2 regions of the Corynebacterium aurimucosum genome follow, and region 1 is predicted to be linked to the other one. Evidence: predicted binding sites of a transcription regulator. Region 1 holds the regulator's gene; the other holds the start of a gene.

Evidence for each region. Region 1 encodes LexA, which represses DNA repair genes until DNA is damaged. Its sites were predicted from a motif close to CGAACANNTGTTCG; they were not measured.
Region 2: a site for LexA is predicted at 10,532-10,545, ahead of CAURIM_RS12610 (HNH endonuclease signature motif containing protein). Genes of this name have one in related genera too.

Annotation. Positions count from the first base shown of each region.
Region 1 covers NZ_CP047048.1:1,649,391-1,661,587, forward strand. Annotated here, with positions in the region: gene hrpA (ATP-dependent RNA helicase HrpA) at 1-603, shown strand, start outside; gene nrdR (transcriptional regulator NrdR) at 600-1,058, opposite strand; gene lexA (transcriptional repressor LexA) at 1,809-2,531, shown strand; gene sugR (transcriptional regulator SugR) at 2,899-3,681, shown strand; gene ptsP (phosphoenolpyruvate--protein phosphotransferase) at 3,762-5,456, opposite strand; gene CAURIM_RS07790 (1-phosphofructokinase family hexose kinase) at 5,695-6,666, shown strand; gene CAURIM_RS07795 (PTS fructose transporter subunit IIABC) at 6,690-8,774, shown strand; gene CAURIM_RS07800 (HPr family phosphocarrier protein) at 8,833-9,102, shown strand; gene CAURIM_RS07805 (hypothetical protein) at 9,250-9,573, shown strand; gene CAURIM_RS07810 (uracil-xanthine permease family protein) at 9,672-10,952, opposite strand; gene hflX (GTPase HflX) at 10,987-12,197, opposite strand, start outside.
Region 2 covers NZ_CP047048.1:2,690,176-2,702,372, reverse strand. Annotated here, with positions in the region: gene murJ (murein biosynthesis integral membrane protein MurJ) at 1-368, opposite strand, end outside; gene CAURIM_RS12670 (hypothetical protein) at 377-2,518, opposite strand; partial or broken gene CAURIM_RS12665 (NUDIX hydrolase) at 2,515-3,099, opposite strand; gene CAURIM_RS12660 (CCA tRNA nucleotidyltransferase) at 3,146-4,579, shown strand; gene CAURIM_RS12655 (YqgE/AlgH family protein) at 4,582-5,181, shown strand; gene CAURIM_RS12650 (AzlC family ABC transporter permease) at 5,217-5,933, shown strand; gene CAURIM_RS12645 (branched-chain amino acid transporter permease) at 5,918-6,250, shown strand; gene CAURIM_RS12640 (hypothetical protein) at 6,247-6,555, opposite strand; gene CAURIM_RS12635 (bile acid:sodium symporter family protein) at 6,562-7,521, opposite strand; gene CAURIM_RS12630 (Rieske (2Fe-2S) protein) at 7,597-7,968, opposite strand; gene CAURIM_RS12625 (hypothetical protein) at 8,020-8,244, opposite strand; gene CAURIM_RS12620 (SdpI family protein) at 8,466-8,930, opposite strand; gene CAURIM_RS12615 (dicarboxylate/amino acid:cation symporter) at 9,088-10,323, shown strand; gene CAURIM_RS12610 (HNH endonuclease signature motif containing protein) at 10,819-11,883, shown strand; gene trpA (tryptophan synthase subunit alpha) at 12,163-12,197, opposite strand, start outside.

The sequences.
Region 1 (12,197 bases):
GCTGTCGACTCCTACCCACACGGCGGAGCCGAAGGGTTGGTCAACGATGCACGAGTAGCCGCAGTGCGCGACATCATGATGGAGAAGGGCGGGCCCGTAAGAACTCCTGAGGAGTTTACCGCCTTGCTGAACGCCGTAAAGCCTGAGGTCCCGGGGCGTGTGCGTCAGGCGGTGGTGGCCATTGCCCCAGGGTTGGCAGAGTACTCCAACCTCAACGCAGAGCTGAAGCACTGGGAGGGGCCGGCAATCGATGATATTCGCGCTCAGCTCGACTTCCTATTGCCACCGCACGCCATCACCGTGCATGGAATCCAGCACTTGCGCCACCTACCGCGCTATATCCAGGCTGCACGTATCAGGCTTGATGATATGAACCTGGATCCAGATCGCGACGCTGACCGCCAGGCAGATGTCGACGAGGCCAAGGCCTACCTGAATAATCGTTTGCGCTCCTTGCCTGCAGGCCGCGAGAAGACGCGTGAAGTTAAGGAGATCTTGTGGATGATCGAGGAGTTGCGCGTATCGCTCTTCGCGCAACGCCTAGGAACCGCTCATGCGGTGTCTGTTCGGAGAATCCAAAAGGCCGCGGATAAATTGCGCTAGAAGCTATCGCGGTCACGCCGACGCATCAGGCGGATTTCCGATTCGAAGTCGTCTGCGCTTTCGAAAGACTTGTATACGGAGGCGAAGCGCAGGTAGGCGACCTCATCGAGATCGCGGAGAGGCTCCAAGATGGCAAGGCCGATGTCGTTGGCATTGACTTGGGAGGACCCATGACTGCGCACGGTCTCCTCGACTTCTTGTGCAAGCTTCTTCAGAGCATCATCACTTACATCGCGCCCTTGGCACGCGCGTTTGACGCCGCGAATCAGCTTGTCGCGGCTGAAGGGCTCCGCCAAGCCATTGCGCTTGACTACCGACAGGACCGCCTTCTCGATCGTGGTAAAACGGCCTTTACATGCGGCGCATTCGCGACGCCGCCGGATTGAGGTTCCACTATCAATCACGCGCGAATCGATGACTCGTGACTGTTCATTGTGACAGAACGGGCAATACATAGTGCCGTAACCTTCCTCTCCGCCGATGCGCCTTGCTTCCCCGGCCCAAGGAATTCTAGCGCGAAGCTGCCTCCGCGGTAGCTGAAGCACCATTGTTACTAGGAACCTCACTATCGATGCTGAGGCCACCCCACACTGTTCCAATAAAGACTGCAGCGCCAAAGACCGCGCCCAAAACATAGTTACCTACGTTCGACCCACCACGCCGGCTCCGCGACACACTCCGCGGGGAAGAAACACAGGATGGTGCCGAGCTGATCGTGCGCCCCTGTGTTCTACCCTCCGAAGAGAGCGTTCGAACAACAGACGAGCCACGGGAAGAAGTAGGTGATAATTCATGGGTTCGCACCTGGCCCTGCACAGGATCCCAAATTGCCGCCGGAGGGACCAGCACTGCCGTATTGCGAGGCTTCCGACGAACATCCCTACGCAGTACAGAGGCATTATTGAGAGCGATAGCCATGACGGCTCCTTTCTAGTTCTTCCTTCTCCATCGACGCAATATCCGAAGTATAAGAATCCAGGCAGACACTTTCGAACATCACCATCGACCAACCGTGCGATTTAGCGTGTATGTTCGATTTATAGCACCGTCTCGAAAATTTGTCCACAACTCGGCGACGCCAGTCGAACATTTTTTCCTGTCGTGCTAAAAAGGAAAGCGGAAGCACCACCGGCAGTCCCATACATGCCTGGCACGCCAAAGCCTCAACCACGAATGTGCACATCGCAATAGTTTTAGGAGAAAGAATGGCCCGCAAATCCAAGCGAAGCGACCACCCTTCCCTCGACACCCTGTCCGCCCGCCAGCGCCGCATCCTGGAGGTTATCCATGATGCCGTAATGCTCCGCGGATACCCGCCAAGCATTCGTGAGATCGGTGATGCCACCGGCCTACAGTCCACATCATCCGTGGCCTACCAGCTGAAGCAGCTTGAGGAGAAGGGCTTCCTGCGCCGCGATCCAAACAAGCCGCGCGCCGTTGATGTCCGCCACTTCCCCGGTGCCGAAGACTCGAAGAAGCCCGGCCGCAAGACAAGCCAGGCAAACAAGTCTCCGGATCTTTCCACCCCCGATATCCCCGAGGACGCAGCGACGCCGAACTATATCCCTGTTGTCGGCCGCATTGCCGCAGGTTCCCCAATTACCGCCGAAGAAAACGTTGACGCTTATTTCCCCATGCCGGGCGAAATCCTTGGCAGCGGCGAGCTTTACATGCTACAGGTCGTGGGCGATTCTATGCAGGACGCCGGAATCCTCAACGGCGATTGGGTGATCATTCGCTCACAATCCGTCGCAGAGGAAGGCGAGTTCGTCGCCGCTCTCCTAGACGGCGAAGAAGCCACCGTAAAGGAATTTCACCGCGACTCCTCCGGCGTCTGGCTTCTCCCCCATAATAATGCCTACTCCCCCATCAAGGGCGACGAAGCTGAGATCATGGGCAAGGTAGTGTCTGTTTTCCGCAAGCTCTAGGAATCATCACTTCGCAGCCATCCCCAGGGCCCTACCCACCCCGCAGTGCCAGTCCACTCGGTGCGGGCGTAAAGGGCCGGGGGATTGTGTCTTTCTACCCCCTTGTGTGTGTACATGCCCGATTCCTACCGCTTTAGCGTCCGACATCACACATTTACATATGTGCAGGTTATGACGGAATTTTTACACTAAGACAGCAATCTCAATGTGAGTTTTTCTTTGTTTCGTTCCGTTTTCTTCACCTTCAGTGGGACAATAGAAGCATCGCCGCAACATTCGTTGTTCTTTTCGTTCACACGCCCCAGCCCCGTTTCCTTTCCGCGGCGGGCGCAGTGACCACCACAGGCAGACTTCACCGGGAGGAACTATGTACGCAGAAGAGCGTCGCCGACAAATTGCCTCATTGACCGCCGTCGAAGGCCGTGTCAATGTCACCGAACTTTCTGAACGCTTCGATGTTACCGCTGAGACGATTCGCCGCGATCTCGCGGTTTTGGATCGGGAAGGAGTCGTGCACCGAGTCCATGGCGGTGCGGTTGCCTCCCAATCCTTCCAAACCGCGGAGTTAACCCTTGATACCCGTCAACGCTCGGCCACGGGCGCCAAGATGGCCATTGCGCGCGCTGCGCTGGAACAGCTTCCCGATGGCGGCAGCATCTTCCTCGACGCCGGCACCACGACGAATGCGCTTGCTGATCTCATTGGCCAGCGCTATTCGGCAGGTCAGTTCAGCATCGTCTCCAACAGCCTGCCGATCGCCCTTTCGCTAGCCAGCAACGGGGTATCCGAAGTCCAGCTCCTTGGCGGTACAGTACGGGCAATTACCCAGGCCGTGGTTGGTGATACCGCCCTTCGCACCATGGCGCTCATGCGTGCCGACGTGGCTTTTGTCGGCACCAACGCACTGACCATTGATCACGGTCTCTCAACGGCAGACTCGCAAGAGGCTGCGATCAAGTCCGCTTTCGTCACCAATGCGCACCGCGTCGTCGTACTGTGCGATTCTTCAAAGCTGGGCAATGACTACCTCGTGAGCTTTGCGTCCCTCGATGAAATTGATGTCGTTATCACCGATGCCGGCGCGCCCGCTTCCTACGTTGAAGCGCTGCGTGAGCACGGCATTGAGGTGATCATTGCTGCAGAGAAGTAGGCGCTTTAGCCCCTAGATCGTTTCAGGAGGTGTGCACCCCTTCATGGTGAGGGGCGCACACCTCCTGCACATTCAATACTCTAGGACGCCTGGAATTGCTCCAATAGGTCAATCACCGCGGCGCGGGCATCAGCTGGGCCCTCAGCGTTTACTGCTGCATCCGCCATCTTCCGGCATTGCTCAAGAGTGACCTCAGCAAGCTGTGCGCCAACACCTGCGACCGCAGTCGACGCCGCAGACAGTGATGTCACGCCAAGGCCAGTTAGCACGCAGGCGAGCATGGGATCAGCTGCTGCTTCGCCGCAGACGCCCACCGGAACATTATTATCGCGCCCGACCACGCAGGTGTGCTGGATCAAACGCAACACGGCCGGTTGCCACGGATCGGTCAAGTAGGCCAGCTGGGGCGATAGGCGGTCAGCGGCCATAGTGTACTGCGTCAAGTCATTGGTACCGATGGACACGAAGTCGAGGTGCGGCAGGATAGTATCCGCCATCAGGGCTGCAGCCGGTACCTCAATCATCGCACCAGCCGTGAGCCCACGCTCGCGACAGAGTTCGGCGAACCACTTTGCCTCGACTGCCGTGGCCACCATCGGTGCCATAACCCACGTCGTGGCACCTTCGGCACGCTTTTCTGCGGCCTGCGCGATGGCATCGAGCTGACGGGTCAAAAGTGCCTCGTTATCGCGGGCGATGCGCAGGCCCCGGACGCCCAAGGCGGGGTTCTCCTCAGAGTCCAACGTGGCATAGGAGATCGGCTTATCAGAACCAGCATCGAGCGTTCGAACAACGACCTTGGAGTCCGGGAAAGCGTTGAAAACCTTGCCGTAGATGCGTGCTTGCTCCTCCACGGTGGGCTCTTCGCTCGCGGAGAGGAAGGACAGCTCTGTACGGTACAAACCGATACCTTCTGCCTGCGAATCAGAGGCGATGCGAGCTGCGTTGCCGTCGGCAACATTGGCGAGCAACTGCACGCGGTGTCCATCCCTGGTCTGGGCCGGACCCCGCCACTCGGCCACTCGTGCCGCCTTCTCGCGGTATTCCTCTACAGCCTTGAGCGAGGCAGCGCGATCCGCACCAAGGGCCACTGTTCCCACGGAGCCATCGACGAAGATCTGGGTTCCCGCCTCAATCGTGCGCAGCTCAGCGCCGACCGCCACGATGCACGGAAGGTCGAGCTGACGAGCGATAATTGCCGTGTGGCTGGTGGGACCGCCCAGCTCGGTCACAAGCGCCTTGATATGGGTGGTGTCCAAGGTTGCGGTATCCGCCGGTGCAAGGTCATCCGCCAGCAGCACCGCCTCCCCTTCAACCATGGGCAGGCCCGGCTCTTGCTCACCACGCAGTTGTGCGATGACGCGGTCGCGCACGTCCTTGAGGTCAGTCGTGCGCTCGGCCATTACGCCGCCGGCGGCCTCAAACATGGTGACAAACCTGTCTGTGGCACCAACAACTGCATATTCGGCGTTCTTGCCGCTGCGAATGCCCTTGCGCACTGCCTTGTGCCAACCTCGGTCCTTGACCATTCCAGCAGTAGCGCCCAGAACTTCTGCTGCCTGACCTTCAGCACCAGCGGCACGCTGTTCTAGCCTGCTGGCAACGATGTCGGCGGCTTCGAGGAAGCGATCGTATTCAGCATCACGTTGCTCTTCCGCCACGGTTTCTCCAGCCGTGGGCAGTTCTGGGCGTGGGCGAACCCACACCGCCTCAGCGTATGCAACGCCGGCGACGACGCCGGTGCCTTTAATGGTGGATGGGGATGCGTTTTCCATGACACATTTCCTTACGGAGACGATGTTTTTCTCGATCCAGATCATCACAAGTCGGTCAAAAATGCAACGAAAACCACAGTGATTCCGTTGACATTCGGACACATACGGGCAATAATCAACATTAAGCAACATTACTTTCACGCTGACCACGGGCAATCCGCACGGGAGTTCTTGTTTAAGCCGCCGAGGCGCGTTTGCCCCCAATATACGCACTCCGCGAAAGGGGACATTGTCCACAATGATCCTTACCTTGACCCCCAACCCAAGCATCGACGCCACCGTGCGCCTAAACGAGGAACTCGAGCCTGGTGCTGTACACCGCGCAGGGTCTGTATCCAGCGTTGCCGGTGGTAAAGGCGTCAACGTCACGCACGCCGTAACGCTCGCCAACGTCGACAGTCTGGCCCTTCTACCGGCTGTGGCCTCAGACCCTTTCTTAGCCCTCGCCGCTGACGCGTCTATCCCCGTGCACGCCGTGCCGGCACATGACGCGGTGCGCACCAATACCACCCTGACCGAACCGGATGGCCGTACGACCAAACTCAACGGACCCGGCCCCACGCTCGATGAATCAATTCAGCAAGACGTGGCACAGGCCGTTGCTGAACTCTGCGCTGACGCCGAGTGGATCGTCATGGCGGGCTCTCTTCCCCAAGGCGTTCCTACAGATTGGTACACGCAGCTCATCTGTGTCGCGCGCGAAGCCAACCCCGGCATCCGTGTAGCCGTCGACACCTCCGATGCCCCTATGGTGGCTCTCGGAGAAAACCTCGAAACCGCCAGCCCCGACCTCATCAAGCCGAATGGTCTTGAGCTTGGCCAGCTAGCCAACGTGGATGGTCAGGCCCTCGAAGCTGCCGCCGAGAACGGTGATTTTAGCGGTGTGGTCAAGGCCGCGAGGGTCGTCGTCAAGCGCGGCATCCCCGAGGTTCTCGTCACCCTGGGTGGCGCTGGCGCAGTGCTGGTCACTGCCGATGAAGCGTGGGCCGCTACTCCCCCGCCGATTACCCTGCGCTCTACCGTGGGCGCCGGTGATTCTTCGCTCTCCGGCTATATCCTCGCCCGCCGCTCGGGTGCCTCCTACTCGGAAGCCCTGCGCCAAGCGGTGGCCTACGGCTCGGCTGCCGCAGCACTCCCGGGAACCCAGATACCAACCCCTGAAGAACTAGATATCGAACACACGACGGTTCAGGCCGTCACCGACTTTTAGCAGTACTGAGGAGTACGTACCCGATGTCATCAGAACTCATCACCACCGATCTTGTGGCGCTCGACGCCGACTTCGGTGACAGCATCGAATCAGTCATTACCAACCTGGCCACGCTTGTCCACGACACCGGCCGCGCCACCTCCGTGGAGGAACTGGCTGGCCCCGCCATCGAGCGTGAAGCAAAAGCTGGCACCGGTGTCCCCGGTGGCGTTGCCATCCCACACTGCCGCTCCGCCGCAGTGTCTGAACCCACCTTGGCCTTCGCCCGCCTCTCGCGCGGTGTAGACTTCTCCGGGCCCGATGGCGACGCCCACCTGGTGTTCCTCATCGCTGCCCCGGAAGGTGGCGGTAAAGCACACCTGAAGATCCTCTCCAAGCTGGCTCGCGCGCTGGTGAAGAAGGACTTCTTGGAGGCTCTGCGCACCGCGCAGACCAAGGAGGAAATCGTCTCCCTGGTACTCGACGTGGTTAACGCCGAAAAACCGAAGAAGAAGGCTACGGCCAGCGAATCGGCACCTGCAGCTGCGACTGCAGCGCCTACGGCGAGCAAGGCTGCGGATCCACAGAAGACCCGCATCGTGGCCGTCACCGCATGCCCGACCGGCATTGCCCACACATACATGGCAGCCGACGCCCTCACCCAAACCGCCGAGGAGCGCGACGATGTCGAGCTCACCGTAGAAACCCAGGGTTCCTCCAATAACACCGCCGTTTCTGCAGACACCATCGCGGCTGCCGACGCCGTCATCTTCGCTACCGATGTCGGTGTTCGCGACCGGGAGCGCTTCGCCGGAAAGCCCGTTATTGAATCAGGCGTCAAGCGCGCCATCAACGAGCCGGGCGTGATGCTCGATGAAGCTATCGCTGCGTCCAAGAACCCCAACGCACACAAGGTCGCAGGCACGGCAGGCGCAGCCTCCTCTAGTTCCGCAGAAGAAGGCGAAGGTCTGGGCTGGGGCAAGCGCATTCAGCAGGCCATCATGACCGGTGTGTCCTACATGGTGCCCTTCGTTGCTGCCGGTGGCCTCCTCTTAGCCTTGGGCTTCCTCTTCGGTGGCTACGACATGGCCAACGGTTGGCAGGCCATCACCAGCGATTACTCGTTGACCAACCTGCCGGGCCATGACGTCATGGTTGATGGCGAAATGATGACCTTCAAGAAGGCAGGGTTCGCCCTGTACATCGGCGCCGTGCTCTTCGCCATCGGTCAAGCATCGATGGGATTCATCGTCGCGGCGCTCTCCGGCTACATTGCCTTCGCGCTGGCGGGCCGCCCGGGCATCGCGCCGGGCTTCGCCGGTGGTGCCATTGCGGTCACCCTCGGTGCGGGCTTCATCGGTGGTCTGGTCACCGGCCTTATCGCTGGCTTTGTTGCGATGTGGATTGGCAAGTGGAAGGTCCCGCGCTGGATCGGCTCCCTCATGCCTGTGGTCATCATCCCGCTGCTCGCCACCATGGTTACTGGCCTGCTCATGTACCTGCTGCTCGGTGCACCGCTGGCCGCCATCATGGAAGGCCTGCAGAACTGGCTGTCCTCTATGTCCGGTTCCTCCGCGGTCCTTCTGGGCATCATCCTGGGACTTATGATGTGCTCCGACTTGGGTGGCCCGGTCAACAAGGCTGCTTACCTCTTCGCTACTGCTGGCCTGTCCACGGGTGATGAGGCTTCCATGAAGATCATGGCCGCCGTTATGGCCTCCGGCATGGTTCCGCCGATCGCACTGTCCATCGCTACCTTCGTACGCAAGAACCTGTTCACGCCTGCGGAGCAGGAAAACGGTAAGTCCGCCTGGCTGCTGGGTCTGTCCTTCGTCTCCGAGGGCGCTATCCCGTTCGCTGCTGCCGACCCGCTGCGTGTCATCCCGTCAATGATGCTCGGTGGCGCAGTAACTGGTGCTCTGTCGATGTCCCTGGATGTCATGTCTCGCGCCCCGCACGGCGGTATCTTTGTTATCTTCGCTATCGAACCTGCGTGGGCTTACTTCGTGGCTATCCTTGCCGGCGTCATCGTGTCCGCCATTGCGGTCATCGCGATGAAGCAATTCTGGCCTAACAAGGCTGCTGAAGAAGCTGCTGCGAAGGCAGACAAGGCCAAGGCCGCCGCCTAGCGCTTAAGCCGCGTACACTTGTAAGCACGAAACTCCGTAATTCGAAAGGATTATTATCATGGCTTCTAAGACCGTCAAGGTTGGCTCCTCCGTCGGACTGCACGCACGTCCGGCCTCCATCATCGCCGATGCCGCCGCTGAGTTCGACGAGGACATCTTCCTGACCCTCGTCGGCGATGAGGACGAGGATGAGACCGATGCTGCTTCCTCCCTCATGATCATGGCTCTCGGCGCCGAGCAGGGCGACGAAGTCACCGTGACTTCTGAGAACGAAGCCGCTGTGGAGAAGATCGCCGGTCTCATCGAGCAGGACCTCGACGCTTCCTAAAGCACTTTCCGTCTATAGAACGGCAGAGCTCCCGCTTCCCTCTTGTACTGAGGGTGGCGGGAGCTTTTTGTTTCTCCGTGTCTGCGCGGGCTCTTTCTCTCGTCTTCTCCCCTCGACTGAAGTGACCTACTGTGTAGAGTCAAAGACATGACTGGCCAGCCAACAACGCCCCCAGACGTCGGCTACGAGGTCATGGGAGCGTTGACCCGGTTCCGCGGCGACCTCGATACCGAAACCCTCTACCACGGAGTCGCCTCACACCTCTGGGCGGATCAATTAGCGGGAGATTATCCGATTGGAAAAGCAGACTTCGCCAACCCCGAAACCATTTCGTGGCCAACTCATACCGACGACGAGGTATACATACACACGGTGGAAGAGCTGCAGGACTACGCACAGGCTCATTCCGGCAGTGATGATGTCTGGCTGGATGATGAGTTCGTGGGGAGAGCTCTAAAGGGACCGAAGTAAAAGCACCTTATGCAGACTTCTGCACACATTCACCTGGGGTTTTCTAAATCAAAGCCTCCAGATGGTGCCTTTACTCCGTTCAGGCGGCGAGGGTATGTCTAGTACTTCGCGCCGCGGCCCTCACCAATGGAGCCGTAGAGCTTCTTCATCACCGGGTAGAGCACGATGATGCCGACAGAGCCCCAGGCAATGCCCTCAAGCGTCACGCCAAAGACGTCGAGGGTGAGGTTGCCAATACCCGCGATGAGCGCCACCGCCGCAGCAGTGAGGTTCACCGGGTTATTGAAGTTGACCTTGTTGTCCATCCAGATGCGCACGCCGAGCATGCCGATGAGCCCGTAGAGGACAATGCAAGCACCACCCAGCACGCCGGTGGGGATGGTAAAGATGAGCGCGCCAAACTTCGGGATGAAGGCCAGAGCGATGGCTGTGATAGCAGCTACCCAGTAGGCGGCCGTGGAGTAGACGCGGGTCGCGGCCATCACGCCGATATTCTCCGCGTAGGTCGTAGTACCTGAGCCACCGAAACCACCAGCCAGGGAGGTGGCAAGACCGTCTGCAATGAGGGCGTCACCGGCCAGATCATCGAGATCGCGCTTGGTCATCTCCGAGACGGCCTTGACGTGGCCGACGTTTTCCGCAATCAACACGACCAGGACCGGAAGCGCGGCCGCGATGGCGGAAACGTGAAACTCCGGCGCATGGAACTGTGGGAAGCCAATCCAGGCTGCTGCGCGGATGGACTGCACAGCGCCTTCGCCAAGGTTGCCCGTGGCAGCCGCAAAAGCCCAGCCCACGACAACACCGATGAGGATAGACAGACGCGACACCATGCCGCGACCAGCGACGGTGGCCAGGATGATGACCGCCAGCGTCACCGTGGCAACCAGAGGCTGGCTCGAATAATTGGTGGCAGCATTGGGCGCCAAGTTAAGGCCAATCAGTGCCACGATGGCGCCGGTCACAGCCGGCGGCATGACGGCGTCAAGGACCTTCCGGCCCGCCGCCTTCACCGCGAAACCAATCGCCACCAGGACCAGGCCAGTCACTAAGACGGAACCCGCCTGTGCGCCAATGCCGTACTGCTGGGAGGCGCTCAGCGGCGCAATGAACGCGAAAGAGGATCCCAGGTAGGAAGGCAGGCGGTTGCGGGTAATCAGGAGGAATAGGATTGTTCCCAGGCCTGAAAACAGCAACGTCGTATTGACCGGGAATCCGGTCAGGGTGGGCACCAGCAGTGTCGCGCCGAACATGGCCACGACGTGCTGCATGCCGATGCCGATAGTGCGGCCCCAGCTCAATCGTTCTTCGGGTGCGACGACCGCGCCCGGCTTAATCGTTTTTCCGTCCCCGTGGACGGCCCAGCCAAAATTACTCACGAACCATAATTATGGCTCACGGGAGCACTGAAACCTAAGCGTCCTCACCGGCCACGCGAAATTCCCTGAGTTCGGCGGCAATAGAGGCGGGCAGGCGAACGTCGACAAGCGTGCCCTGACCCGTGTACTCCTCACTGCGCACGGTGCCCTGGGTATGGATGCGATCGACCACGTCCCCGCGGGTAAACGGCACGAGCAGCTGCACGTGCTCGTCTTGGGAATTGAGGAACAGCTCCACACGCGCAGTGAGCTCATCGATGCCCTCCCTCGTCTTGGCGGAGACATAGACGACATTGTCGCGGTCGAGGGCGTGGCGCAGCTCCGCGAGTACCAGGGGGTCAGCCTGGTCAATCTTATTAATGACGATAATCTCCGGCGGGGCTTCCTCACCGGTGTCCTTCACAATGTCATAGATGACCTTGTTGACCGCTTCAATCTGCTTGAGCGGGAAAGGATCAGAGCCGTCCACCACATGAAGCATCAAGTCCGCTGCGAGGACTTCCTCCAAGGTGGATTTGAAGGCTTCCACCAGCTGCGTCGGCAGGTGGCGCACAAAGCCGACGGTATCGGTGAAGACGACCTGACGGCCATCAGCCAGCTCGGCGCGGCGCGTAGTGGGATCCAAGGTAGCGAACAGCGCGTCCTCCACCAGCACGCCAGCGCCCGTCATCGCGTTGATGAGCGAAGACTTGCCAGCGTTGGTGTAGCCAGCAATAGCGATCTGCGCAATCGTTGAGGATGCGCGGCGCGAGCGCTTGATCTCGCGTTCCGTCTTCATCCCTTTAAGTTCCTTGCGCAGCAGCGCCATCTGCGTGCGGATGCGGCGACGATCCGTCTCAATCTTGGTTTCACCGGGTCCGCGCAAGCCGACACCGCCGTTGGATCCGGCTCGGCCACCCGCCTGGCGCGAGAGGTTACCGCCCCAACCGCGTGTATGGGTGTAGAGGTACTCCAGCTGTGCGAGCGAGACTTGGACTTTACCTTCCTTGGACTTGGCGTGCTGCGCGAAGATGTCCAAGATGAGCATGGTGCGGTCGATAACCTTGGTGTTGAGCGCTCGTTCTAATGCCGTGAGCTGGCCCGGGGTAAGTTCGCCGTCGCATACCACGGTATCCGCGCCGGTGGCAGTCACGATATCCTTGAGCTCTTTCACCTTGCCGGAACCGATATAGGTTCCAGGATCCGGCTTGTCGCGCTTCTGATACAGGGCTTCGATGACCTCTGCACCCGCGGTCTCCGTCAACG
Region 2 (12,197 bases), 1.0 Mb from region 1:
GAGGTCAGCACCGCACCCAGCACAATCTCCGTGATGAGGTTGGGCAGCTGGTTCGCCGTGGTAAAGGCGGAGGAAATCGCCGGGCCAAGCGACGAGCCGATGAGCACGTTGCGAATGAATCCCGTGATGCGGGAAATCAACGTGGCGATAGCCATGGAACCGGTGGCGCGGACGACGGCGCCGTCGGAGTTCTTTTCGCCGCCGGACTCACTCGGGGCCGAGGCAGACTTGCCCTTCAGTCCCGAACGGTCCTCGAGTTCGTCGTCGACAGCAACGACGCCGCTCGGCGCGCGCTTTTCCGGGACCGGTGCCGGCGGCGAGGGCGTGACAATGCGTCGACGGGCACCAGACATAGGTTCATGTGTCATAGAGAAAACTATCCGTGAGACTTCTTTTTCTTCCGCTTACCCAGACGGAACAGGGCAGCTAGGACGAGGGCGAGCGCGGCGATCGCGCCGACTCCATAGACGCTAACGATACCGGCACGCGTCTGCACCGTGATGTCGATGGGATCCGAAATGAGGTGCTCAGATGGTGTTGCAAGCCACAGGCGCAGCGACGTCTGGTCAGCGTTGCTAGGCAGGTCAGCGGTCATGGACACGGTAATGGATCCCTTGGCCGGGATGTGAATCATGTTCTGCGTATTCAACGTGGCGCCGTCGGGGGCGTTATAAGCCAGGTGGGCGTCGACAGGCAGTGGCAGGCCGTTTTCCGCCACGATGAGCAGCGGCGATGACTCTGAGACGCGGGTATACACGTTGCCCGGTGGGATGAGGGATACGGAGGCGCGCAGCTCGCGAAGCATATCCGCGTTCTTCTCTAGGCGGGAGCGGCTTTGCTTCACCGAAGTCGGAAAGCCGTGCAGGCTGGAGCGGCCGGTCGCGCTGAGCGCCGTGAGCAGATCGTGGCGCAAAGGTGCCGTGAAGTCGTAGCGCGTCATGGCAATACCGGGGTCGTTGACCATGATGGACATCAACTCGTCGGTATAGCGCGCCTGCTGTGTTACCTGTGTGATCTCGGCGTCGTGAAAGGCTGAAGGGTCCGGGTAGGGGCTGCCGGGACTCCCACTGCCCTCCTCCACCTCTAGCGCGGTAACGGGGCGGGGTTCGAGGCGCCCAGAATCGAGGAGCCGCTGCGCTGCTTCCATCACCGCACGTGCGGCGGCAGGGTCCTGGTAATTCGGCAGCTTGGCCACGGTCTCCTCTTGTGCAGACGCCACGCTTATCGACGCCCCCGCCGTCAGTGCCCTCGCCTGTTCCGAATCGATCGAAAAGTCGTAGCGCAGCTCCGGGTTGGAGTACCCGGTGGTCTGCGGCTTCGATCCGGTTTGGGCCAAGAGTGCGCCGAGGGAGGCATCAAAGGTGGCGGCCTTGCCTACCCACTCGGAATTATCCGCCACCAACAGCGGAACGGACATCGCATGCTCGCTCGTCCCAGAGGCCGGCGCGGTGAGCTGCGTGCTGAGCGGGACGCCGAGGATGCGCTCGATGGTGTCTGTGCCTTGCTCTACGGCCTCGTGGGTGAGCCACTCATTGCCCACTTTGGCCACGGCATCGGTGTCTGCGTTGGCCCACGGCATGAGCATGCGGCAGTCGACCTGTTTGAGCTTCTGCAGCCATGCGGCGGCGTCCCGGGAACCCGCGCCGGGCGTGCCGCGATCGGAATCGGCGCTGTTAAACCAGGAATCACGCAGGCGAGTGGGGTGTTTGGCGGTAGAGGGGCGCGTCTCGTTGACGGTGTAGCCGGCGGACATGCGGTCGGCGGCGTCGACAAGCGCGGGGTCCAAAGCCATGCAGCCGGAACCGTGCAGATCATGCTGCAGGTAGGCGTCGAGCAGTTGATCGAGCCGCCCGCCCGGGGAGAGCTGTTCAGCCAGCTGCTCGCTTTCTAAGATGAGCTCCTCGCCACCGGTATCTCCCGGCACCACGTCTACCTCGGCGGTGACAGGATAGACCAGCGAAAAGGAATGCTCGCTCTCGTCTTCGGGAGCCGATTCTTCTCCTTGGAAATCCAGGATTGTCCGCTCCTCCGCGAAACTGGCCGCCTGGCCGTCGCGGGTGCCGGTGAGCGTGAACAGGAGCGGGTAGGCGCCAGGTTCCGTGATGGCCAGCGTGGAGTCTTTGCCCAATGCGGTGGGAACCTCCACGGTCAGCTCGCGGCTCTCCCCCGGTTCAAGCTTTCCCGCGCCGAGTGTCGCCCCATAATAAGGAAAGGATCCCGCAGCGAGCTCTTGGCGTGCCTGGGTGGTGGAGTTCACGGCAGTGCTGCGCCGGGAGGTTATCTGCAAATCATCAACGGCGCTCTCGGTTGGGTTATGGATGCGCAATTGTAGCTCGAGCGTCTCCCCTACCCGCGCCTCCGTTGCGCTAAGTAGGCTGAGCTCCAGCTCGTCGGGACCGCGGGAGCCGAGCCAATAGTGGGAGTCAGTAATCCCAGTGTCGGGAGTTTGTGCCTGGGCCACGGGGACGGTGCAGCCCACCGCCAGCGCCGCGATGGCCGCCGCTGCGCGCCACCTCACCGTGGGGTCGCCTTTCCTGCGGCAGCTTCCTTTCGCGCGAGATCCGGGAGGAGGTCGTGGGCAATGCGAGCCAGCTTGCGCTCGTCCGCATAGGCCAAGTGCTCGATGAGCTCGGAGACTGGGATCCAGGACACTTCTGTGACCTCCGGGTCTTCGTCATTCATGATGCCGTCCACAAAACGCAAAAGGTGGTGGTGCACTGTTTTGTGAATGCGCACCCCATCGGAGACGAACCAATAATCAATCATGCCGAGGTCCGCGAAGACCTTACCGTGGATTCCTGTTTCTTCCCAGACCTCGCGCTCAGCGGTGAGCTCTTTGGCTTCGCCATTTTCCACATGCCCCTTCGGCATGGACCACAGCAGGCGCCCGCGGCGGTCCAACCTGCCGATGAGCGCCACATAGATCTGGGACAAGTCCACGTTGCCGTTTTCGTCGACGGCTTCCGCCAATCCGGACACGACAAGTCCGCCGGCGGAGGTCTCATCCCGCGTGGTCATGCGGTTGGTGGACGTACGCTGGGGGCGTCCAGTGCGCTGGTTCCGGTGGCCCGCGCCCCGCCGGCGGCGGCGTTTGGACCCTGGCGTGTTCTTAGTCATCCCTGCTAATCGTAGTAGACTTCGATCCGTGAATTTTCAGGACACTCAGCTAATCGGCGTTCTTGCCCGCGCGGACGCTACCGTCAGCCGGCTCAGTGGCCTCTTAAGCGGCCTGGTGGAGCGCTTTGCGCTTCACGACGCCCCCCTCTACCTCGTCGGCGGCTCCGTCCGCGATGCCTTACTTGGCCGTTTGGGCAACGATCTCGACTTCACCACCCCGGCTCGGCCCGACGTGGTCTATTCCATTCTTGAAGAGTGGGCGGAGACTGTGTGGGATACCGGCATTGACTTCGGTACGGTCTCGGCGGCTTATAAGGGCCAGCAGATTGAGATTACGACTTTCCGTTCCGATAGTTATGACGGGCAGTCCCGCAACCCCGAGGTCATGTACGGCGATACCCTCGAGGGCGATCTCGTGCGCCGCGATTTCAAGGTCAACGCCATGGCCATCGAGCTGCGCCCGGACGGCACCCGTGAATTCCACGATCCGATGGGCGGACTCGCGGACCTAGCGAACCGCATCCTCGATACCCCGGATGCGCCGGAGATTTCTTTCCACGATGATCCCCTGCGCATGCTTCGTGCTGCGCGGTTTGCGGCGCAGTTGGAGTTTGACGTCGCCCAGCGCGTGCGCGGCGCCATGATCGACATGGCTGCTGAAATCCAGCGCATCACCGTAGAGCGCGTACAGGTGGAGCTCAATAAGCTCATCTGCGGTGTCGCGCCGTGGAAGGGCATTGACCTGCTCGTTGACTCCGGTATTGCGGATTATATTTTTCCGGAGATCCCGGCGTTGCGCATGGCCCCCGACGAGCACGCGCAGCACAAGGACGTGTACGCGCACTCGCTGACAGTACTGCGCCAGGCCATGGAGCAGGAAGAGGACGGCCCCGACCTGATTCTGCGGTGGGCGGCGCTGCTCCATGACATTGGCAAGCCGGATACCCGCGACACCACCGACGGCAAGGTCACCTTCCACCATCACGAGGTAGTGGGCGCGAAGCTCACCCGCAAGCGCCTGCGCAAGCTGAAGTTCCCCAAGGCTACGACCGAGGACATCGGCCAGCTGGTCTACCTGCACATGCGCTTCCACGGTTTCGGCGATGGCCAGTGGACCGATTCTGCTGTGCGCCGCTACGTCACCGATGCCGGTGATCTACTCCCGCGTCTGCACAAGCTTGTGCGCGCAGACTGCACTACCCGCAATGAGCGCAAGGCCCGCCGGCTCCAGCGTACCTACGATCAGTTGGAGGAACGCATCGCGGATATCGCCGCCAAGGAGGATCTCGCGCGCGTGCGCCCGGATCTCGACGGCAACGAGATTATGGAGATCCTCGGCCTTGAACCCGGCCCGGAGGTCGGCCAAGCCTGGTCCTACCTCAAGGAGCTGCGCCTGGAGGAAGGCCCCTTGGAGCGCGAGGTTGCTATTGCGAAGCTGCGCGAGTGGTGGAATTCTAGATAGGGATGTACGCAGACAGACTTTTCAACGCCCTCGAGCGCAATGATCCCGCCCCTGGCCAGCTCCTCGTGGCGGCTCCCGACACTCTCGCGCCCCACTACAACCGCTCGGTCATCCTCATCACCGAGCAGCATGCGGGGCGTACGTATGGCGTGGACCTGACTAAGCGCTCCGAGGTTGCTGTCTTCAACGTGATGCCGGAGTGGCTACCCGTTGTGGCTAAGCCGCAGGCTCTTTATATCGGTGGTCCGCACGACCAGCAGGCGGCCATTGGTGTGGCGTTGACCAAGCAGGGCGTCGACATCGAGAAGCAGCCTTCGTTGAGCCGCCTCGCCCCGCGCGTGGCACTCGTCGATCTGCGCGTGGGTCCGGATGCCGTCACCGAATTAGTGGAGGGCATGCGCCTTTTTGCCGGGCATTTCGAGTGGGGACCGGGCGAACTCGATGAGGAAATCGATCGCGGTGAGTGGTACGTGGCCCCCGCTCTGCCCCAAGACGTGGTCTCCTCCGGATCGACAGACACGTGGTCAGACGTCATGCGACGCCAAGCCATGCCTCTGCCGTTGTTTGCCACCTTCCCGCGCTATATCGATGAAGATAATTAGAGTTCCTCTCCACCCTCTGCGCTAACATCTCTGCCATGCGTGCGGAGATCATCAAGGCAATACGGACCTGCATGCCCATCGCCGTGGGGGTGGTGCCGCTGGGCCTCGCCTTCGGCGTGCTCATGGTTCAGACCGGTTTCGACTGGTGGTGGACCCCCATCTTTTCCATCGTTATTTACGCCGGCTCGATGGAATTCCTCGCCATTTCCATGGTGACCGGCGGCGTGACGCCGGCCGTTGCCGCACTGACGGGTTTCATGGTCAACTTCCGCCACATCTTCTATGGGTTGACCTTTCCACGCGATGAGATTCGGAATCGTTTCGGCCGCGCCTATTCCACGTACGCGCTGACCGACGAATCCTATGCCGTCCTCTCCGCCCTTCCCCGCGGTTCGCGCCCGAGCGGTGCATTTGTCTTCACCGTGCAGCTTTTCTGCCAGGTGCTGTGGGTTGTCTCGGGCATCATTGGTGCGCTGGCAGGCCAGGCTATTCCGCCCTCGGTGAAGGGGCTGGATTTCGCCCTCGTCGCCTTGTTCATCGTCCTGGCGATTGACTCCTTCCAGAACAACAAGGACTACTCGCTTCCCCTGTCCGCGGCGGTCCTGGGCGTCCTCGCGGGATTCCTTTTCCCCGATCAGTTACTCATGGTGGCGCTGAGTGCCTACTTCCTGCTCTTGGTGGTGCGCTACCTTTCCCCGCGTATCGATAGCGCGATGATTCTACGGAGGGAGCCGTCTTGCCAGTCGGAGTAACCCTAGGGAGCATCCTCGCAGTTTTGATTCCTGTGGGGGTAGTGACCGTTCTTTTGCGTTGGCTGCCTTTCGGATTCGTCAAAGCGCTTAAAGGAAGCCAGTTCATCAGCATGCTGGGGTTCACTATGCCCGTGGGTGTGATGACTGTTCTGGTGGTCTATACCTTGTTTAGTCAGACTCAAGACACGGGAAGCGTGGTGGCTCCCCTCGTCGGTGCAGCGGCTACTGCCGTGCTGCACCTCTGGCGCCGCAATTCCGGCTTGTCCATCTTTGGTGGAACGGCCGTGTACATGGTGTTGGTGAACTTGGTGCTTTAAAAGTCGCCGTACAGGGCGATGGCCTCTGTCCACAGGGAGTGGAACTGGAAGGCGTCGATAAGCTCAGCGTCGATGTCGGGGAACTTATCGTAGGTATCGGGGTGTGGCACTACTTGCTGGGGGATGTTGGCATCACCCACGGAGGCGGTCGGGGTTGCGGCGCCGACGATGGCGTCATTCGGCGCGAGCGCGATCATGCGCAGCATCGAGCAGGCTTCCCCGTTAATCTCCTCAAGTTCTGCGATATGGATGGCGGTGCCGACCTCTGGGACAGTCATGGTGGTGCGAACATAAAGCTTTTTCATGTGCTCTCACTCTACCCGCGAATAGCGAGCCGCCATAGACGCGCAGATCATCAATTGCACCTGGTGGTAGATCATGAGCGGGAGGATGAGAAGCCCCAAAGACGTGCCACCAGAGGCAAAGATGACCGAGGCCATGGGAAGGCCTGTGGCCAGGGATTTCTTCGAACCACAGAATTGGATAGCGATGATGTCTTCCCTGCTGAATCCCAACTTTTTACTCACGACCTTGGTCAACCACAGCATGAAGAAAACGAATGCGGTGGAGAACACAATCTGAAAAAGAATTTGCCATATGCTAATCGTCGCCCAGATCCCGTCGACCATTCCTTTCGAAAAGGCCGCATACACCACCATGGCAATGGAGCCACGGTCCACCACTTTCGTGGCCTTGCTCGCTGCGAGTTCTCCTACCCATTTTCTGGTGAGCTGGCCGAGCACGAAAGGTAGGAGCAAAAGGACAGAAACCTCAAGGAAAACTGAGCTATCGATATGGATGCCGTCTCCGGCGCCCATGAGTGCCATGACCAGCAATGGCGTAAGCAGAACTCCAGCGAGGTTTGATGCAGACGCAGAGACGATTGCTCCAGGAACATTTCCTCGGGCGATTGAGGTAAAGGCTACCGATGATTGCACCGTGGACGGTACGAGCGTGAGGTAGAGGATTCCCAAGTAAAGATCGTTTGGAATGAACGCGGTGAGTGGGCGGAGTGCGAGGCCGATGATTGGGTAGACCACGAAGGTAAACACCAGGATGGTGAGATGGAGCTTCCAGTGTTTGATACCGTTGATGGCTTCTCGCGTTGAGAGCCGCGCGCCGTAAAGAAAGAAGAGAAGGGCGATCGCGATATTCGTGAGGACATCGAAGCCGTCTGCAAAGCTTCCGCGTGCGGGAAAAACGATAGCGATTGCGACGGCGAAGAGGATGAGGATGATGAGGGGGTCGAGTCTTTTAAGGCGCTCAATCATAGAAGAGAGTCTAGACGCCCCTCACGGTTTCACGTGAAACATCTTTTCAAGCCCCTGCGTCCCTGGGGATAGCGTCTAGGCGGAGACCTTTTTGATTGTTCCACCGTTGTTTTCTACGCCGTACTCTGTAAGCGGTTTGGGACTGGGCCCGCCGGTAACTTCACCACTGCTGAGGTCAAAGCTGGAGTAGTGGCTAGTGCAGGTGGCAGTCATGCCCTCAATCTTCGTAATGAGGGAGCCCTGGTGTGGGCAGGTCTGGGAGTATGCCTTGAACTCCCCTTCAGTGGGTTGAGCGAAAATCACCTTGTCCACAATGATGGCTGAGCCGACGGGGATTTCCGTGGCAGCAATCTCCGCCGAGGGCTCCTTGCCGCAAGCAGCGAGGTAAGCCCCGGCAAAGGTTGTGGCGGTACCAAGCAGGAAGAGGCGGCGCGAACACGTAGTCATGTGGTTTACTCTATCTGATTCCCCGCCTTTGGTGGGGACCGTGTTGAATTGCTAGCTGAGATTGCCATCCCACACGGGCAGCTCTTCTTCCCTACTGCCGCTGAAATCGTAGGCGCCGTAGGTTGTGCCGACATCGCTATAGATGGTTCCAGCTACGTTGCGCACGCCGCGGCTATCGCCGGCGAACGCATAGGTCGCTCCCGCGCCAAGAATGGTGAAACTGAACGCAGCTGCAGCGATGATTTTAAGCGCGCGAATATTCTTCCTTTTGTTCATGGGATCCATGGTGCGCCGTCGATAGTGAACATTCACTGTGCCGCGCCATCCTTCCATTGAGTTGGTGCGTGGTTCCCAGCGCGGACACAGGATAATTAAAAAGGTCACGCCAACAGTAGAGTTTCCCACTGTTGGCGTGACCAAGTATTAATTTAGTTGTTACGAAATGAGGGAAACGTTCATACGCGTACCTATTACGTCACTGTGCCATAATGGCAGTGCTAGTCATTGTTCATGTTGTCGGCACGTTCCGCAGCTGCGCGGGCCGCGGAGACGTCGACTGTCGGCGCCTCTCCCCCGCACCCGCCATCGCCGCAGTTGCAGGAATCACCGCACCCCTCATCCTCCTTGTGTGCCTGGTCCCAGAGGTAGGCTGCGCGGGCACCCATGTTGGAACCGATGGAGAGCGCGAGGATCGCTACGACGAACGTGAGTGCAGGAATCAGCCACATCCATCCCTCGGCGCGCAGTGCGATGATGCCGCCGAATACTAAAGCGACGCCACCCAAGAACCAGAAGGGGCCTGCGATAGCGTGGGCGTTATCCCAGGCTTCTTTGGATTTGCGGATCTCTGCGAGGCGCAATCCGATGACGCTATTTCCAGGGAGCTTACGGAGTGTGGCGAGGCCGCCAACAGCAAGAAGTACCGCGGCCAAGATGAGGAAGATGATTCCGACTACGAGCATGCCCCTTAGTCTATCCCGCCCCCTAGCTAGCGAGAAAGCTGGTTCAAATTATTCGCATCCTGCTGTAATATACATTTCGTGTCGCTTGGTAGATATTAAAGCATTTATCATCGGGCGCGAACATCGACGTGGTATCAACCATAGAAAAGACTCAATCATGACATTCAAGAGTGTTCTCAACTCTCTGCTGTTCAAGATTATCGTTGCGATAGTTTTGGGCATCATCGTTAGCCAGTTTGCCCCAGAGTGGTTTGGCAGGGCTTTCGCCACATATAACGGCCTGTTCTCAAACTTCCTCGGCTTCTTCATCCCCATTCTTATTCTTGCCCTTGTGGCTCCGGCAATTGCCGGCCTCGGGCGGGGTGCCGGCAAGTGGCTGGGCATTACTGCGGGAATTGCCTATGGCTCAACCATCGTGGCGGGCCTTGTTGCGTATGGTCTGACCCAGGCCCTGTACCCCACTTTGCTGGCTGGGCAAACGCTCAATACCGAGGTATCCGACATCGATGCTGGTGCACTCGAGCCCTATTTCACTGTTGAGATGCCAGCACCATTTGAGGTGATGACGGCCCTACTTCTGTCCTTCTGCATTGGCGTGGCCATGACCACTGTGAAATCCGACAATCTCTATGCGATTACCAAGGAATTTGAAAACGTTGTTATCAAGGTGATCTGGGGCTTCGTTATCCCACTTCTGCCGATCTACATTTTCGGTATGTTCCTCTCGCTGGGCATGAACGGAAACATCGGCACGGTTCTGATCGCCTTCACGAAGGTACTTTTGCTCGCAGTTGTGATGACCTTGGTTTACCTTGTACTCCAATACGTCATTGCTGGTGCCATTGCAGGTAAGAATCCGTTCAGCGCTTTGAAGAACATGGCACCGGCCTACTTCACGGCGCTGGGTACATCCTCCTCGGCGGCTACGATTCCGGTTACCTTGGATGCCACTTTGAAGAATGGGATTTCCAAGCCTGTTGCTGGCTTCGTTATCCCCCTTTGCGCGACCATTCACCTCTCCGGTTCGATGATCAAGCTGACTCTATACGCCTTTGCGATTGTGTTCATGACTGACGGTATGGAAGCTGATTTGGGTAAGGCTCTCGGATTCATTCTTCTTCTTGGCATTATGATGATCGCTGCCCCTGGCGTTCCGGGTGGTGCTGTGATGGTCGCTGTGGGCCTGTTGCAGGCCAATATGGGCTTCGATGATTCGATGGTGGCATTGATGATTGCTGCCTACATTGCCATCGACTCTGTTGGTACTGCTGCGAACGTTACTGGCGACGGCGCTATTGCGATGATCGTTGACCGCTTCGCGCGGGACAAGATCGAAGGCTTGGAAGCTGAAGTTGACTCCTCTGCCGCCAACGAGGAGGCCGCCACAGCCTAAGTTTCACGTGAAACTCTGATAGCTTCCCTCTCCCCTAGCCCGCTTCACTTCGGTGGTCTATTTACCTAGACCAACCTTCTGGAACGCGGGCTCTGGGAGGGGGATTTTTGTTTGCCCGAATAGTTCCTTCGCTAGTTGCGCAATCGCCTTCCGCGACTGGGGACACCCTCGGTGGAAAGATTTTAGTTAACCCTTGCGGGCTCTCGTTCGAACAGCTATTCTATAGGTGGGCGTGGGGACGTCAGTGTTCGGCTAGTTTAGGGGGTGCAACTACCCATGGGAACCACAACAAACTCTTCAACGTCAATACCTACCGCGTACTTCTCTCACTCAAACCCGCACGATCCTGATTGCAAGGCGGGCCAACTGATGCGGAGAATAGAGTACGAGTTTTGGTCCAGTGTCCAACCACCGCTCGATGCAGACTCAGATACTGCCTTCATACGCATTGGGCAAAAGACAGGAAAGTCTCTTGCCCATGTGGCGCGGAATGTTATGGGACTCATTCGTCTCAATGAGTTGCCGAAGGTAAAGGCTTTGCAAGACGCTGAGTTCTTGCTTGACATGCAGGCCTTGGTCGCTATCGATCAAGTAATGGCAAAGCTCGGAAACCCTATTTCATCAGTTGTTGCCGAGATTGATAGTCAATTGGCGGCGTGGTTAACGCCGACTAAGCCGAACCAACTTTTCCCAAGCGCAGATAAGATCCGGCGCAAGGTGCGTGACATTGCGAAGGTCTTGGATGATTCAATCGCCTTCCGGGACAGGCGGAAGAAGAATCGCTACTCGCTTCTCACTCGCGGAGAGCGTGCCTCGATTGAACTTGAAGTAGACAGCAACGTCGGCATCGTCATCCACGAAACCATCAAGTTGGCCGCTAAAGAGCACGACGTCTCAATGGCGGATGCCTTGATCCTCCTCATTACGGGCAAAATTAAACCTGAGGTAGGAAAGGTGGTCGTGCATGAATACAAAGCCACGGATGTGGAAGGAGCCCCAGTTTACGTCCAAGGACATGGATGGGCCGGCGAAGGAGTCCCGGCGTCGAAGACAGTGGCGCGCGACTTTAGTGATGCTCCAGAACCGTGCAAGGGTTACCAGCCTTCAGATGTCACACGAAAGTATGTCGAGGGGCGCGACGGGACGTGTCGCGCCCCCGGCTGTAATCGTCCAGCATGGACTTGCCAATTGGACCATCGGATCAACTATTCCGATGGTGGCCAGACGCATGCATCCAATTTGGTTGCTCTTTGCCAGCACCACCACAACATGAAAACTGATGGGCGGGCCTTCTATATCCTAGACCCAGTTACCGGTGACGTTGTGTGGTTGTTTGAGGACGGAACCTGGGCGGTGACCGAGGCAACTGGCCCCCTGGCTCCGGCGTCAAAGGTGTGGGCGCGAACCATTGCGGAGGATGTCATTTCTCACCGTCGGAAGATGCACGAAGAAGCAAAAGCCTTGAAGGTGGAGCTGGACGGCGGTGAAATGGTCGAAATATTCGACAGGACGGACCCAGCAGATCGTTACTCGAGTGGGCACGAGGATATCCCCTTCTAGGGGTTTAGGGTCGGAAGTTGTTAGGAAACCACGGGGAATTGAGGAGGCATCTGGAGGGACATGGATTAGGCTCCACGGGTTGTTGCCTATTTCGACGCCGGTAGTCATCAGGTTAGCGCACGCGGACAGTGCGTAGTTTCACGTGAAACGGCCCCTTCCATCGCGATGCGCGGCGGCGGATGACGTGATGGAAGAGGCCGAGGTGAGTTGACTAGTCTGGGGCGCTCCTAGTCATGGTTGCCCGAAAAAGGCGTCCAGAAGGGTGCCTAGAAAGCTTGTTTAGGATTCCGCATGTTTGGTAGCGGCCTTCATCT